Regions from separate parts of the Microcoleus sp. N3A4 genome, predicted to be linked through region 2. Evidence: riboswitches for the same ligand, from Rfam matches in the RefSeq annotation. Region 2 holds a riboswitch; each other region holds the start of a gene.
The links. A riboswitch is a leader RNA that binds a small molecule or an ion and turns the genes downstream of it on or off. The one in region 2 is predicted to bind cobalamin.
Positions count from the first base shown of each region.

Region 1: it holds a riboswitch for cobalamin, as region 2 does, so the genes downstream of both, QUA56_RS17620 (CbtB-domain containing protein) here and QUA56_RS18975 (hypothetical protein) in region 2, are expected to answer to the same signal.
Region 3: it holds a riboswitch for cobalamin, as region 2 does, so the genes downstream of both, QUA56_RS23950 (DUF1636 domain-containing protein) here and QUA56_RS18975 (hypothetical protein) in region 2, are expected to answer to the same signal.
Region 4: it holds a riboswitch for cobalamin, as region 2 does, so the genes downstream of both, cobG (precorrin-3B synthase) here and QUA56_RS18975 (hypothetical protein) in region 2, are expected to answer to the same signal.

Region 1 covers NZ_JAUBRJ010000028.1:52,173-56,359, reverse strand. Annotated here, with positions in the region: gene QUA56_RS17625 (hypothetical protein) at 1-1,150, opposite strand, end outside; gene QUA56_RS17620 (CbtB-domain containing protein) at 1,293-1,535, opposite strand; cobalamin riboswitch at 1,510-1,652, opposite strand; gene QUA56_RS17615 (Nramp family divalent metal transporter) at 1,922-3,226, shown strand; gene QUA56_RS17610 (cupin domain-containing protein) at 3,294-4,046, opposite strand; gene QUA56_RS17605 (FkbM family methyltransferase) at 4,169-4,187, opposite strand, start outside.
Region 2 covers NZ_JAUBRJ010000032.1:8,770-12,956, forward strand. Annotated here, with positions in the region: gene QUA56_RS18960 (DUF5615 family PIN-like protein) at 1-306, shown strand, start outside; gene QUA56_RS18965 (ABC transporter ATP-binding protein) at 336-1,184, opposite strand; gene QUA56_RS18970 (methyltransferase domain-containing protein) at 1,321-2,187, opposite strand; gene QUA56_RS18975 (hypothetical protein) at 2,207-2,647, opposite strand; cobalamin riboswitch at 2,766-2,910, opposite strand; gene QUA56_RS18980 (Uma2 family endonuclease) at 2,949-3,527, opposite strand; gene QUA56_RS18985 (ABC transporter substrate-binding protein) at 3,736-4,187, opposite strand, start outside.
Region 3 covers NZ_JAUBRJ010000047.1:48,251-52,437, forward strand. Annotated here, with positions in the region: gene cobW (cobalamin biosynthesis protein CobW) at 8-1,036, opposite strand; gene QUA56_RS23950 (DUF1636 domain-containing protein) at 1,231-1,641, opposite strand; cobalamin riboswitch at 1,664-1,810, opposite strand; gene clpX (ATP-dependent protease ATP-binding subunit ClpX) at 1,951-3,333, opposite strand; gene cynS (cyanase) at 3,560-4,003, opposite strand.
Region 4 covers NZ_JAUBRJ010000021.1:106,279-110,465, forward strand. Annotated here, with positions in the region: gene QUA56_RS14860 (hypothetical protein) at 1-286, opposite strand, end outside; gene cbiE (precorrin-6y C5,15-methyltransferase (decarboxylating) subunit CbiE) at 350-1,558, opposite strand; gene QUA56_RS14870 (hypothetical protein) at 1,641-1,877, opposite strand; adenosylcobalamin-variant (AdoCbl-variant) riboswitch at 2,082-2,161, shown strand; gene cobG (precorrin-3B synthase) at 2,204-3,739, shown strand; gene QUA56_RS14880 (precorrin-8X methylmutase) at 3,879-4,187, shown strand, end outside.

The DNA of each region.
Region 1 (4,187 bases), on a different contig from region 2:
GCTGCAATCCAAATCCGATCGCCATTCCTGCGACTACAATGCCTGTAAAGTAAGCCAACACAGTCAACCGCACTGAAAGAGGAGGCGCAACTCCCTCAACCTCAATAGTTTGTGAAACCTGCAATGGTGGAAACTGACGGGCTGCATTTGGTTGGGGAGAAACTTCTACCTCAACTTTATGAGGTGCGCCATCAAAAAACTGCTCTTGCCATAGTAGTTTTCCGGCTGCATCTGGCGCACCTTTGTAGGCAAAAGCAATCCAATCATGTTCGAGTTGGATAGTTTTAATATTCAACAATACATCTGTGACTGGCTGATTTGTTTTGATATCGGTGACTTGAACTTGTAAATTAGCAGTTGTACCTACTGTGGCACTAACATCTCCAGAAAGTCGCACCTCAAAACCCTGAGATTTCACGATCGGGCTAATTTTTTCTGTAGGTGCGGATTCAGTCATGTGAGACATTGGCATCGACATCTCAGACTGGGCAATTTCAGCACTCACATTGACAAATAACAAGGCAGCGATCGCAATTATTATCGCCCCACTTAACAGCAATCGCACTCTCTCGGGCGCTATTTCTCCTGCTTGGATTTTGGGCTTTCCTCCAATTGCCAAGCCGCCACCTAGCCCAACAGCCAACAAAATCGCAGCTAAAATCCAAAAATTGCGATACTTCACCCCGTTTTCCGGGACAGATAGTGTTAAAGTTTGCTCAAAAGGAGTAAAAGCATTTGGGGCGATCGGAGTCACCTTTGCTAACAATTGATAATTTCCCCTAATCGGCAGCATTTGCTGGATTTGCAACTCACCTTTAGCTGCAACAGCCTCTATATCCAGCAACTTTGTTCCCTCCACGATCGGAAAATCGGTGGTAAACCAAGGATTTTTAGGCGGAGTTAGAATTGTCAGCCCAATTCGAGCATTCTCTAAGGGAATACCCGCCGCATCTAAAGCTTGTAACTTTAACGACACCGGAGATAGAGGTGTAGTTGCCTCGGCTTCAAAGGGTAAAATCTGACTGATTGGCGGTTCAGCAGTCAGTCGCACAGTTGGTTGTGGAGACTGCGAAAACCCTACCCAAGTATAGAAAACGATACTCATCATGCAGACAGCAGTGATGAGTGCAGAAAACTTGAATTTTGACATTTTAATTCTGGACTTTTAAGGACTCTTGCGTGGAGTGGGGGCGGGTTTATTTAATCTGTCTGCACATGAGAAAGCTATTGGTGAATCCGCCCCTACAGGTTAAGCGAGAATGGTGCAATATCTCAAATGAAAACAATCTTGTCTAGTGACAACTAACCATCAAAGTGTGGTGGCGCAGAGAGTGTACCTTGTTATGAACGGCGGGATAAGTTGTAAAGTAAACAGTCCAGACAGTCAAAGCGCATAGGGAGATGTATAGCGTCGCTTGCACGGGTGTTGAAAGCGTCAACCGTGCCGTTTGTTGCCAAATTGAAGAAGAAGAAGATTGAGTAGTCATCATGTACCTCGCAGATGAATTTAAGTAAATTTGGGCATCGGCGGGCATCCTGACTTGGAGAACTTTTCTCCTTCACAGTTGCGGGACAGTGTTGGATTTGCACCGAACTTTCCCCGTTACCTCTGGTGGCTGCTCCTCACCAGAACCGATTTGATATTCAGACAGTACCACACTTTTTGTTGTTGCATTCACATTGCCTAGAATGTTACACAAAATATACACAACTTAATATATAGCCTTTCTCAGAAAGATGAGGTACGTTGTTGGGCTTCAGCCCTCTTAGTCTGGCTGGTTATGTAAGCTGTCAGTCATACCTCATCTTTTTGAGAAAGGCTATATACGGTGACTCTGCCGGATTTCGATCCGACTGATGACATTCCGCTACCTTTGTGAGATTATGAAAAGAATATGAAAATCATTTAACCGTAAAACAAATGACTCATTCGGAGAACAAACCCAGCCTTCCAGAGGTTCACCGCAGCATCCCCGTTCCCAACAGCAAAGGTTTCTGGCGTAAAATGCTGGCCTACGCAGGGCCTGGATATTTGGTTTCAGTGGGTTACATGGACCCCGGAAACTGGGCGACTGACTTAGCGGGGGGAGCAAAGTTTGGCTATGCGCTATTAAGTGTGATTTTGCTATCTAATTTGATGGCAATTTTGCTGCAATCACTCTGCGTGCGTTTGGGAGTGGCAACGGGACGAGATTTGGCACAAGCTTGTCGAGATTATTTCAGTCCGCGAGTCAGTTTTTTGCTGTGGATACTTTGTGAAATTGCTATTTCTGCTTGCGATTTAGCTGAACTTGTTGGAAGTGCGATCGGACTGCAATTGCTATTTGGCATTCCCTTAGTTTGGGGAGTGTGCATCACTGCGCTAGATGTGATAATGGTGTTATTTTTACAAGGGAAAGGCTTTCGTTATATCGAAGCTTTGGTAATTACGATTATTGCAATTATTGGCGGTTGTTTTATTGCCGAAATATTTTTTGCCAAACCAGATGCCGGAGGAGTTTTACTCGGTTATGTTCCGAAGCTAGAGATTTTGCAAAATCAGGCAATGCTTTATATTGCGGTTGGTATTTTGGGGGCAACTGTGATGCCGCACAATCTTTACTTGCATTCGTCGATCGTGCAAACTCGCGCTTGGCAAGAAACTGCTGATAAAAAATGGGAAGCAATAAAATTTGGCACAATTGATTCTAGCGTGGCGCTGTCAATAGCTTTGTTTATTAATTCAGCTATTCTGATTTTGTCTGCTGCCACATTTCACTTTTCCGGCTATCAAGAAGTAGCAGAAATTCAAGATGCTTACAAACTGCTTTCTCCGGTGCTGGGCGTGGGTTCAGCCAGTGCCATTTTTGCCTTTGCTTTATTGGCTTCGGGGCAGAATTCAACCTTGACTGCAACTCTAGCAGGACAGATTGTGATGGAAGGGTTTTTGAATTTTCGTCTGCGGCCTTGGTTGCGGCGGTTGCTGACTCGACTGGTGGCCATTGTGCCAGCTTTGATCTCTATTATTCTGTTCGGTGAAGGCAGTACAACTAATTTGCTGGTTTTCAGTCAAGTGATTCTCAGTTTGCAATTACCTTTTGCAGTAATTCCCTTGGTAATGTTTACCTCAAACCGCCGCTTGATGGGAGAGTTTGTGAATCCATTTTGGCTGAAAGCGGTAGCTTGGTTAGTCGCTAGTATTATAGTAGGATTAAATAGTTGGCTGCTGTTGCAAACCATTTTCTAGCAATTGCCAATTATAGTCCAGCCCCCGCAGAGGGGAAGTTTTGTCTGACAATTTACACTGCGAATCCTTAGCTAGAAGACTCAGTTGTCTCAAAAGGCTGTCGGAAGTCTTCTCCAACAATAAATCGCGTTGAATCTAGAGGATAAGTCTTCACATAAACCAGACAACCGGTTGCCGACGAAGGACTATAGGGAGAATTGGGTGAATACCGCAGCCAACTACCAGTTGGGTAATCTCCTAACTCATCACTCCAAGTACCTTCGATGACAAAGATTTCTTTCACTTCAGATTCAACTACGTTTGACAAAGCCGTGCCGGGTTGCCAGCGTTCCACCCAAACTTTTTCAGGAAAACCCTCTTGTTCGTAAAGTGGCTTCACCTCAATTTGGGGAATAATACCGGGCTGCCAGGACAACTCGTAAATATTCGTTTTCACCCGCTGGCGAGTGGTTCCACCATGTTGCCGTAATTTAACAAATGTCAGGCAACCTTCATCGCTATAAGGGCGATGGATAAACCCTTCAGGATTGAGCATATAAGATCCTGGGGGATACACACCGGTTTCATCAGCGAAGTTGCCCTGGAGTACCAAAATTTCTTCTCCACCGGCGTGTCCGTGCAGCGGGAAAAAGCCACCCGGATCGAAGCGAGTCAGCATGGTGACGGGATGATCTTGAACGTTATCGTCGGACTCAAAGGCACCAAACCAAATGCCCGTAAAAGTGGTCTGATACCAGGTTAGCGATGACTGCAATACTGCGGCTCGACTCGATACGTCGTTGTGAATTGGTTGAGGTTGCCACTGAAATTGAGAAGACATGATTATTGAAATTTAAGATGAATTTAAGGTTGATTTAAGATTAATTTCAGATTGTCAATAGGCTGGTTAGAATAACCAGTATACAGGAATTGTGCCATATTTTCTTGCCGATCGCCTATTGCCTATTTATACTGTTTCGCC
Region 2 (4,187 bases):
GGCTTAATCAGACGCTTACCAGACTTAGATGTTGTTCGCATTCAGGATGTAGGTTTAATCCACGCAGACGATCCCACTATCTTAGAATGGGCCGCCAATGAGGGGCGCATTTTGCTTACCCATGATGTGGCGACAATTACCGACTACGCCTACGAACGAATTAAAAACGGGTTGCCCATGCCCGGAGTTGTTGAAGTTATTGCAACGGCTCCGATCGGGCTGGTCATTGATGACTTGTATTTATTCGTTTGTTGCAGTCAGCCCGACGAATATGAAGGCCAGATTCTTTTCATTCCCTTTCCTTAATTCCTACACCATAAATTGTCTAAATCCCGTTAAAGCAGCCGCCGCCATTGTAAAATCTGTTGTTGCCACAGCTCGAAATTCTGTATATTTGAGTTATCATCTATCTGAACGATCGCCCTTATTTGCTCCATCAGCTCGATCGCCAGCGGTACGCCAAGCTGCAATTGCTCCAAAACCTCCCGTTGAGCAAAAACGGTTTCCGGTGTTCCTTCTAAAATCAATTTTCCTCGATCCATCACAAACACCCAATCAGCCCAGCGGTAGATGAAATCGAGGTCGTGACTTGCTAAAAGGATGGTGGTTCCGGCGCTGTGAATTTGTTGGAGTAAACCGATCAGTTGTCGGGTGTGACGCGGGTCGAGATAGGCGGTAGGTTCATCTAGCAGCAGCAGTTTGGGCTTGAGAACCATGATATCGGCGATCGACACCCGCTTTTTTTGTCCCAAACTGAGATTGTGAATTGGTTCGCGGGCGAGTTCACTGAGATCGAATTGCTCGATCGCCTGCTGTACCTGTTGAGCAATTTCGGATTCTCTCAAACCTAAATTGTACAATCCGTAGGAGATATCTTCTTCTACCGTGGAAGCTACTAATTGATGTTCGGGATTTTGAAAGACGAGTCCGATTTGTTGGCGCAGTTGCATCAAAGATTTGCGATCGTAGCGAAAGGGTTTACCTTCCCAACTAATGATTCCCTGTTGCGGTTGGTACAAGCCATTTGCTAACAGGAAAAAGGTAGTTTTGCCACAGCCGTTTTGACCGATCAGCCCGCAGCGTTTCCCGGCGGGTACTTTGAGGTTTAAACCCTGAATTGCCACTCGCGAACCGCAGGGATATGAGTAGGAAGTGCGATCGAATTCGAGAATCCATTCAGACATATTTGTTATTTGTTAATTGTTATTTGTTATTTATTATTTATTATAATCTTGTTCCCAGGCTCTGCCTGGGAATAAATACCCGGAGGCTGTGCCTCCAATTACCGATTACCGATTACCAATTTCCATTGTATTTGTGTCAGTTTTCATCTGTTTTTGACAACTGCCAAAGTTGAATTTCATAACACAAATGCTGCTCAAAAAGTTGACTTGCCTCCAATCCTTCAACCACCAGCTTCTTGAACCAGCGACGAAATATCCAGCGCAGGAATTTGTGGACGGGCGGAACTGCGATCGCAATTAAATCTGCAACATAGATCATTGTATTCAGTCCATACCTGCGGAAAGTATCGACATATAAATCGATTGTCGGCAAAATATGGGCCGAAATATCCTCAGTTTTGACTAAAGTGAATCCAGCCTGCTTTAAGGCTGCATGAAGTTCCGTAACAACATGACAATTAGAGAACATTCCCTCTTGATAATTAGCATCAGAACGCAGCATATCGGCAAGCAGCACGTAGCCACCCTGATTGAGGATTTTGGCGGCACCGTTAGCAATATCAACAGCCGACATATACTGGCTACTTTCGCTAAAGAGAATAAGATCGTAGAAATGGGTTGCTTTAAAGTCTTCAAACCTCGTGAGGTGGAAGATTGCCCGATCGCGCGTACACTTGAGAAATCGCTGTTGTTGGAACGGATCGGGTGCGAGCCCTTCCACTGCAAAACCTCGATCGAGCAAATAAGCCGCATTTCCGCCAATCCCGCAGCCCACATCCAGTATCGTATGAGTGCCTTTGGGGATCGCATCCAACAGTTTTACAGTATAAGCTTGCTGAGCGACGCGCAATCGCGCGAGTGTTAGTTCATCAGCGGGCACAGGTAGGGTTTCCCAATAGCCGTAGTGAAGGTAGGGCGAATCTGTCAGGCCCAAATAGTAATTAAGCGCTGCATTTTGGTAGCGAGTTACCTTGGAAATTTCGATTGATTTTGGCTGCGACATTCGGAAAATTTAGTAAGTTTTAGGATTTCGGGCAGAGTTGAAATTCTTCCCAGCGCTTGCATACCTGTTCATAGCACTCAACAGGAGAAATTGCCAAGTTTTGCAACAAATTGATATCAATCTGACCGTTGGCGATCGACAAAAATATAATTGCTGCCTTGGGTTCGTAGCTAGCAATGATTTGGAGCAGATTTGAAACAGTATTTTCCTCTACTTCTAGTTGTTGCAAATAAGCAGTTACGTGCAATTGCGAAATAAATTGCAGATCGTACTTTATAGTATCTACGCTCCAATTCACAGAGCCGTTAATGGGAGTATTGATTTTGCAAGCAACCAAGCCTCGTCCTCGATGCAAAAAACCATTCCAAGCAGTATGTCCGATCGGCAAAATATTCTGATGAATAAACAAGTTCTGCCAGTAGCCAAAACTACCCTGCCAAACACTATCTTCGATTCGCATTTTTTTTAGTTTCCCGCTGCCTAAAATTTCGTTATTGTCGATCGGGAAACGGAGCACAACAGCAAATTATTTGTAAAAATATTGAACTCACCATCATCCATACCTCGCAGATGAAAAACAACAGGGAAACAAATCGGCGGGCATCCTGACTCAGAGATGCAATGATCTCATTACAGTTGCGGGACAGCGCCGGATTCGCACCGAACTTTCCCCCTTGCGTCTGATGTGTGTTTTTCATCAGAGCCGATCGATATACCGGGATATTACCACTATTTGGGATATTTGACAAAAAATCGTCCGCCTATTCACCAAACTCAATATTTTCATACAAATCTGCCAGCGAAATTTCCACAGGAATAGAGGTTAATGTCAGGCGATCGCCCATACAGCTATATTCCGAAAAAATCCACTTATTCGCATCAGTTTTAGAATATTGCTCGACCTGTAGCCGATATTGGTCGATTAATAAATACTCCTGAAAACTAGGAATACTGCGATAGGCAGCAAACTTTTCATCGCGGTCATAAGCTTTGGTACCTTTAGACAGCACCTCAGCAATTAGCAGCGGATTGGTAATTGTATCCGTCCGTCCAGATTGCAGCTCTATCGGGCGCGCTACCACCATCACATCTGGATAAGTATAATTATTAAGGTGCGGAACCCAAAGCCGCTGATCCGATGCAAAAATACTGTAAGGTTTACCCTTAAGACTCACCCTCAAAATAGCATTTAAGATGCTCGTAATTTCATTGTGATTCGGTGCGCCACCAGCCATCAGAACAATCTCCCCATTGATAAATTCATGCCGATCCTGAGAATTGATTTCCAATTCTAGATATTCCTGGGCCGTGTAGGTTTTGGTTTCAACTTGCGCGATCATACACAACGCTCTCCTTTAATCTACTCATTTCAGTTTATCTTAAAAATTCTGCTAATTCAACAGAAAAGGAGAATTTAATCATGCTAAGAAACAGGCTTTCCGGCCTGTGAAGCGAAGAGGGAATTTTATTGTGGGGCGGACAGGATGCCCACCCCTGAAAGGCTTATTGAGAATGTGCAAGATGTGAGTGCGATCGCACTTAACAAACTTACCGCAGCGGGACAAAGTTATAGCCAGTGCTTCCTCCTTGTTTAACTTGCACTAAAATCGGCTTACCAGCCCGATCGCCCGTTGGCAAAAACCTCACTTCTTCGCTCGATCCTGCTGCCGAGAAATTCGGATTTCTGAGTGCTTGTTGCAACCCTTCCCGCGTATTGCTTTGCCGCAAGCCAGCGATGACAGCTTGAGTCGCATCAAAACTCGTTGCTGTTCGCCAATTCACAATTCCTCCCCAACGCTGGCGGGAATTTTCTGGGAAACGGCTACCGGGATTAGTTTCAGGATGCCAGGGAACGGGCAAAACAAGCCCGTCAACGTCTTTTTGTCCGTCTTTTAAAGTTTGAAAGGTATACATTGTGGTGCTGCCGTAGAGTGGCAATTTGCCTCGATTGATGCGAGCCAGAGAAATCGCACGGTCAATGCGATCGACGTGGGGTGCTA
Region 3 (4,187 bases), on a different contig from region 2:
CATTCAACTACAAGAATGACTGTATTTTAACAGAGTCGAGTTCCCGACCGATAAACACTAATTTGGTTTGCCGGATCTCCGAAGGTTGCCAAGGGCGATCGTAAAAATGTTCGATCCGCGAACCCACACCTTGCAACACCATCCTCATCGGTTTCTTGGGAACCGCCACAAACCCTTTAATCCGATAGATTTCCTCCTGCTGCATCAAGGATTGCAGTTTTTTCACCAAAGCTTCAGGTTCAAATTCGCGATCGGCAATAAAGAAAGTCGAGTTAATATCATCATCGTGCTCGTGTTCCTCCTCAGTGTCATGGTGACTCGGGCGAGACTCCAAATCATCCTCAACCGCCGCATTAAATCCCAACAGCACATCGGGGTTAATTTCGCCACCTTTGCAGGGCACAATTTTCACACTCGGACGCAATTCTTGTTGCAACCAGGTTTGGACTTTCTGGTGAGTTTCAGCATCTACGCGATCGACCTTCGTTAAAAGTACCATATCGGCACAGGCTAACTGGTCTTCAAACAATTCCTCGATCGGAGTTTCGTGATCTAAACTAGAATCAGCTTGCCGCTGTGCCATCAAAGCATCGATATCACCGACAAAAGTACCGCTAGCAACAGCTTCGCAATCGACAACAGCAACAACACCGTCTACAGTAGCACCCGTGCGAATTTCCGGCCAGCGAAAAGCTTGAATCAAAGGTTTAGGAAGTGCGAGACCAGAAGTCTCAATTAAGATACAATCAATTTGCTCTCGGCGCTTCAACAATTCCTGCATAGTCGGCAAGAATTCCTCTTGAACAGTGCAGCAAAGACAACCATTTGTTAGTTCTACAATATTGCTGCTGACATTTTCTTCTTCGTCGCAAACTTGGCAATCGCGCAGCAGTTCTCCGTCAATTCCAATTTCGCCAAATTCGTTAACCATAACAGCAATTCGGCGACCTTGATTATTTTGCAATAAGTGACGAATTAGGGTAGTTTTGCCGCTACCGAGAAAGCCGGTAATGACTGTAACAGGAATTTTGTGCATTGATGATTTTGTGCTTATTTGGTGATGGGATATCTCGTTCCCAGGCTCTCTCTGCCTGGGAATACCGATCTAGAGGCTCTGCCTCGCTGGAATAAAAGATCGCTTTTAAAACGAGGCAGAGCCTCGGCGTATGCGTTACCAGGCAAAGCCTAGGAACGAGAAGGAAAAAACTAAAGTCCCTACTACAAACCTATCTAATTTCCCAGCGGCGGAATCTTCGCCAAAATGCCTTTTTTCAGAGCTTGAGGACGCTCAGACCAAGGCAACAAACCGTCCGATTTAGCATAGTATTGACCCGCGCATTCGAGTACAGCTTCCGCACTTTCCGGTTCATTTGCAGGCAAATCGCCAAACAGATAAGTGTACTTTCCAACAGCAGCAAAAGACACCGCACAAGAGCGACTGCAAGCACTCATGCACTCAACTTCCCGAATATCAAACTCATCGCAAAATTCCCAATCTTTAGCGAGTTTCGATAAGTCTTCCATAAATTGTTGACCGCCGCTTTTGCCTTCGCGCTTGCCGTTTTTCCAAACACTAGCGCAAGCAGTGCAAACAAACAGACTGTGCTTTGTGGGTACAGCCGCATTAATTCCATCCATCATCCGTACCTCGCAGATGCGTTCAAAAGTGAGTTAGATATCGGCGGGCATTCTGACTTGAGAAACCACAAGGGTTTCATTACAGTTGCGGGACAGCGCCGGACTTGCACCGAACTTTCCCCGTTTCCTCTAGCGGCTGCTCCCCGCTAGAACCGATCGCGAAATCACATCATACCGCACTTGCCACCAATCAATTTTAGATTTTAGATTTTAGATTTTAGATTTCTGATTAGAGAAAGCGACCCCAGGGATAAATCTGGGGCTGGTTTAGTAGTTTGTAGGGTGCGCCACAAGCACCCTACAGATTACAAATTATGCAGTTTCGTGCTGTTTGCGCCATGCCGGATGCCACAGCAATTCAGCAGTCGATCGCTTCTCGACCATTTCAGGAGTAATCATACAGTGAGCCACATCCTTGCGAGAAGGCAATTCGTACATCACATCTAGCATTAACTCCTCTAAAATGCTGCGGAGAGCTCTCGCGCCAGTTTTGCGGCGGTAGGCTTCCTGGGCGATCGCCCGCAGCGCTTCCGGCTGGAATTCCAACTCCACGCTGTCCATTTTCAACAGCTTTTGATACTGCTTCACCAGCGCATTTCGGGGCTCGGTCAATATTTGCATCAAAGCTGCTTCATCCAGCGGCGAAATCACCGTCACCACCGGAATCCGCCCGACAAACTCAGGAATCAAACCAAACTTGACTAAATCGTCGGGCTGTACCTGCTGCAAAATATCAGCAGCCCGCTTATCCTTGGCCGGCAAAGTTGAGTTACTGTCGCTTTCTGTTGGCTGAATAAAGCCTAAAGATTTTTTACCCAAACGCTGTTCAACTATTTTTTCTAAACCGACAAAAGCACCGCCGCAAATAAATAGAATCTTGCTCGTGTCAACTTGAATAAAATCTTGGTAAGGATGTTTGCGGCCGCCTTGCGGGGGCACGTTAACCACCGTTCCTTCCAACATTTTTAGCAGGGCTTGCTGCACTCCTTCTCCCGATACATCCCTTGTGATCGAAGTGTTTTCGCTTTTGCGAGCAATCTTGTCAATTTCATCAATATAAATAATGCCGCGCTGCGCCGATTCGACATCAAAATCCGACATTTGCAGAAGCCGCAGCAAAATATTTTCTACATCGTCGCCGACATATCCAGCTTCTGTCAGCGTCGTCGCATCGGCTACCGCAAAGGGGACTTCGAGCATTTGCGCCAAACTTTGCGCTAACAAAGTTTTGCCACAACCTGTCGGCCCAACTAGCAGGATGTTGGATTTTTGCAGTTCTACATCGCTGTCAGCAGAAGACTTGTCGCTATCTTTAGCTTGGTCAACGCTCAAGCGCTTGTAGTGGTTGTAAACTGCTACAGAAAGGACTTTTTTTGCTGAATGCTGGCCGATGACGTGGTTGTCTAAATGCTGCTTAATTTCTGTCGGTTTCGGAATTTGAGCTAAAACGATTTTCGATTTGTTCGATCGACCTTGACGCCGCGTTCCTTGTCCCTGAGACTCTCGCACCTCTGATTGGGGAATCTGTTGACCAATTGTTTTGCTGGAGTCAAAAAACTCTTCTTCTAAAATTTCATTGCACAGTTCCACGCATTCATCGCAAATGTAGACGCCGGGCCCAGCTATTAACTTGCGGACGTACTCCTGCGACTTGCCGCAAAATGAGCATCTGAGATGGGAGTCATATTTTGACATATTTGCCTCTTACTTTACGGTTGCGGTTGCTTTCTTTGACTGGGGAAGTTGCCGCGCGATCGATCTTAGCCTTACCCTAGAAAGGTTTCCCGCGGACACCAAAACCAGTCAAGCTTCGCCGACTCTATTTCTAAGTTAACACTTGTGAGGCATTAGTGATTAGTCATCAGTCATTCGACCGATTAAAATATTTTAATTTTCACCGGCCGAGTTTAGCGACACTTGCTTACCATTTTTTGTAGGCTAAAAATTTCCCCGACATAATTAATTTCACTCGATCGCCTTTTGGGTCTGCTTCTTTCTCGACATCCAAAGTAAAGTCTACCGCGCTCATAATCCCGTCACCAAATTTTTCATGTATCACTGCTTTGAGCGGCATCCCGTAAACCTGCATAATTTCATAGAACCGATAAATCAGAGGGTCAACTGGAACTGAGGGATCCAAAGAACCTTTTAACGGAGGTTCGCAGAGAACCGCAACCGTCTCGCCATCTAGTCCCAAAGCCGAGACAATTTTCTCTGCTTCCTCTTCAGATGCGGTTGCTTGACGGTAAATAACCGCGGCAATCCAAACTTCGTCGCGCCCCAAAAGTTTTTCCAAATCTGCAAAACTAATTCCCTTAGCTTTTTTAGCAGCCAAAAGCTTTTCTGTAATTTGTGAAATTGCCATTAAATATGCTCCTACTCACTGCTGTGTTAGATGTGAAATTTGTCTCACATTTTGGTGATTTTGTCAATACCAAGCTGAGAAAAAAAACAGAATCGATCGCTCGGAACTTCAGCAAAAGCTGGTCTCCTCAACTTCGACAACTCATATCGTTTCCAGTTGCATGGGTATTGTTCAAATGTCCAAA
Region 4 (4,187 bases), on a different contig from region 2:
CAATTAAAAACTCATTGCCCTTTCGGTAAATAGCGGCTCCATCCTGCCGATATCCCGTCCGAGGAACTCTTACAGCACCTCTAGTGTTGAAGTTGTGTGCCTTACGCAGATATTTGAGTGGATCGAATCCTTTTCTTTGTGAATGGTCTAACACACTTTGGGCCACAGTTCGATAAGTTCCTCTATCCCATTCAGACAGATATTGCTGTAGTTCGATAACTTCAGTATTGGAATAGTCTTCAAACAGTCGCTCTAAATAAGGATCAAGGGATGATTCGTCTGGCATTTTCACTCTAATTCCAGAGGATATTATTTATCATAGCTTTCCAGGAAAAAGACCGATCGCCTTTCATCTCTTAACTACCGCCCACTGAGTAATCGGTGCCAGCGGTTTCCAACCCTGAAAAGAACCGATCGCCCCTACTCGCTGAATCCCAATTCTAATTAGTTCCCCACCATAACGATCGTGCCACTGCAAAACTTTAAATTCGCTCTCAACTGTCACGGCATTCACAACTAATCGGCCGCCCTCACCTAAAGCATTCCAGCAAGTTTCCAGCACAGCTTCTGCGGTGACACCGCCACCAATGAAAATAGCATTCGGTTGAGGCAAATTTGTCAGGGCTTCCGGCGCTGATCCCGCCACGATTTCGAGTTCGGGAACGCCGAAAGTCGAGGCATTTTCGGCAATGTATTGCAGCCGAGTCGGATGGCGTTCGATCGCGATCGCCCTGCACCGAGGATGACTCCGCATCCATTCGATCGCGATCGAACCGCAGCCAGCCCCCACATCCCAAAGCAACTCTCCCGGAATCGGTGCTAACGCTGACACAGTAACGGCTCGAACCTCTCGCTTGGTAAGTTGTCCGTCGTGGCGATATGCAGCATCCGGCAAACCCGCAGTTCGGGGAAAAAGCAGGGTTTCGCGATCGGCTGCAACTGCGATCGCGATCGCGTTCAAATCAGCCAAATCCGCTGCATTCCAGGCTGCTGCTACCCCCTCGATCCGCCGTTCCGAGTTCCCTCCCATCCGCTCGAACACGGTCATCAAACTGCTGCCAAACCCCCGCTGTGTCAACAATTGGGCCACCTTTCCCGGCGTGTGTCGATCGGCGCTCAATACCAGCAAGCGCGCCCCCGGCGACAAAGCAAGGGCGATCGATGCGATCGGGCGATTTGTCAAACTGAAAGTCTCAACATCCGCCAAAGCCCAACCCAAACGGGCGCAAGCAAGACTAAAAGCCGATGCAGCGGGAATTACAGTCATTTCGGAAATAGGAATTTTGCGCGACAGCGTGACGCCGATGCCGTGACACATGGGATCGCCGCTGGCTAGCACGCACACAGACTGTCCCCGGCGGCGGATGATTCGATCGACTGTTGCTTGTATCGGCGAAGCCCAAAGCAATTGTTCGCGGGTGTCGTCGGTTGGTAGCATTGCGAGGTGACGGGCACCGCCGACAACGACTTGAGATCGATCGAGTAGACAACGGGCGATCGCACTCAATCCCGAAAGTCCGTCTTCGCCAATCCCCACCACCGAAAGCCATTTGTGCATTGCGCCCTTACTGCTAATTACTACTTATCGATTCTAAAGAATAATATCGGATTTCCATTCACAATTCTTTCTTCTACTTGCCTCATTCCGAGTCTTTCTGCGACTTTAAGCGACTCAATGTTTGGGCGATCGCAGCTTGATTTGAAAAAAAAAATTCTCTTCCTTGGCGGCAGTTTTCTTTGCCGCTAGTAATTGTACCATCTCCTTCAATCATCACAGTGTCATCCGAGTAGTATTTTTCCAAAGCTACTGATGTTTGGAATGTCTCAACAAGGTGATTGATATCTGCGAGTTTGATTTGCAATTCTTCAATTGTCATAAATAACGCGATCGCAGGTTTTATAGCCGAAGTTAGAAGTCACGCACTCTGAGAGTGATTTTGACTTTGATTATAGATTATAAAAAATTATTCAGGGATCAGCAAGACAATAAAACGAATTTCCCCCCTAACAGGCGAGCTCGCCCGGAGATTTGTTAAGAAACTCGATCGATCTGGCTGATGCCGATCGACTTGTGATAGATTTCTTAAACCTGAAAGCGGGAAAGTCCGGTGCAATTCCGGCGCTGTGCCGCAACTGTCAAAGTCAGAATGCCGATTTCAGGAGTTTACTTTAGATTCCCTGCGTCGCACGGGGAGGAGTTTCTTTGTTAGCTTTGAGTGAATTGCCGACTTGTCCTGGTTTATTTTACGGTTCCCGCGCCCGAGACGGAATATTATCGAGAATGCGGATTCCGGGGGGGATTTTAAACGCGCAGCAGTGTCGGACGATCGCGGATTTGGTCGATCGATACAGTACCGGTTGTTTGCAAGTAACGAATCGGGCGAATTTGCAAATCCGAGACTTGAATTCGCCAGTTTCTGATGAAGTTTGGCAAGATTTGCTGGAATTGGGATTGGCATCTCGCCGCGTTGAAGTTGACCCGATCCGCAATATTATGGCAAGTCCGACAGCAGGGATCGATCGACAGCAACTACTCGATACTCGCCCGCTAGTGAAAGCTTGGGATGATTACCTGCAAACACATTCCGAGTTGTCGGAACTTTCGCCTAAGTTCAGTATTGGCTTTGACGGCGGGGAATCGGTTTCGATCCGCGATTTACGCAACGATATTTTATTAGCTGCTGAAGGGCGTTCAACCAAATCAGAAATCGTTTTTCGGCTGCATTTAAACGGCGACACAGGGATTTTAATCCAAGAATCGCAATGTATTTCAGTATTAGCCGCCCTCGCTAGCGCCTATCTTGAATACACCAAAAATAGACCTCGAATTGATGGCAAAAAACCGCGTTTGCGTCACCTGCTGGCAGATTGGGGCGCTGAAAGTTATCTAGAAAGGGTACAGCAGAATTTACCATTTTTATTGCAATACACATCTTGCACCTTTCTCAAGAACAGGCAAGATGCCTGTTCCACAAACAGTGAATTTCCTTGTGGGGTGGGCATCTTGCCCGCCCGATCGATCGCCTCATCTGAAAAATCCATCCCCAATCACCAACATCTCGGCATTTACCCTCAGCAACAGTCCGGTTTCTCCTACATGGGAATTGCACTGCCCCTAGGTAAGCTAGAATCAAAACAACTGCGGAATTTGGCAAATTTAGCCCAAAATCTAGCCAGCGGTACCCTGAGACTTACGCCGTGGCAAAATCTGTTGATTTCTGACATCCCCAACTCCCAGCTTTTTGAGGTAAAACAGCAAGTAGCCGATGTGGGATTGCACTCGTCGGCGACTCGCCTAGATTCGTGCTTGGTGGCTTGTGCCGGCAGCAGCGGCTGTGCGTCGGCGGCGACAGATACTCAAAGTCACGCCTTAGCAATGGTGAGGGATTTAGCGGAAAAATTGACGATCGACCTGCCGATTAACATTCATTTCAGCGGTTGCGAAAAGTCCTGCGCCCAGCACCGGCCAATTGATATCACGCTGGTAGGAATTCAGATTGAGCGGGGACACGAGATAATCGAAGGTTACAACATTTATGCAGGTAGAAAAGATTTACCCTTCGGACGGCAAATTTTCCAGAGGGTGAGTGCGGTCGAGATGCCCGGTGCGATCGAGCGAATGTTGCGGGTGTATCAGCGGTTTCGAGAGCCTTTGGAGTCATTTGGTGAGTTTGTCGATCGGCAGGCGATCGACCAATTGCAGGAGTTGTTCAGCACCGAAAAATGGAATTTAAAGTAAAAAAATATCCCATTAAAACTGACAAATTTTAATCATTTATCTTTCTATATCTCTCGATATTTCTGCCTTCGCGCCTTCGCGGTTTATTCAAAAAATCTATTTCACAAATCAAACAAAATTCCCATAACAGTTTTAAACAATGATTGACTACATTCGAGACGGAACAGAAATCTACATCAAATCCTTTGCCACAATTCGATCCGAAACAGATTTGTCAAACTTGCCGCCCGATTTAGAATCGGTAGCCGTGCGACTAATTCACAGTTGCGGCATGACCGATATTGTTGCAGATTTAGCAGCTTCGCCCGGTGCAGCCACCTGCGGACGCCAAGCCCTCTCAGCAGGTGCGCCGATTCTCTGCGATGCCCGGATGGTGGCCGAAGGCATCACTCGCAAACGCCTTCCCGCTGACAATCAGGTGATTTGCACCCTCTGGCATTCCGAAATC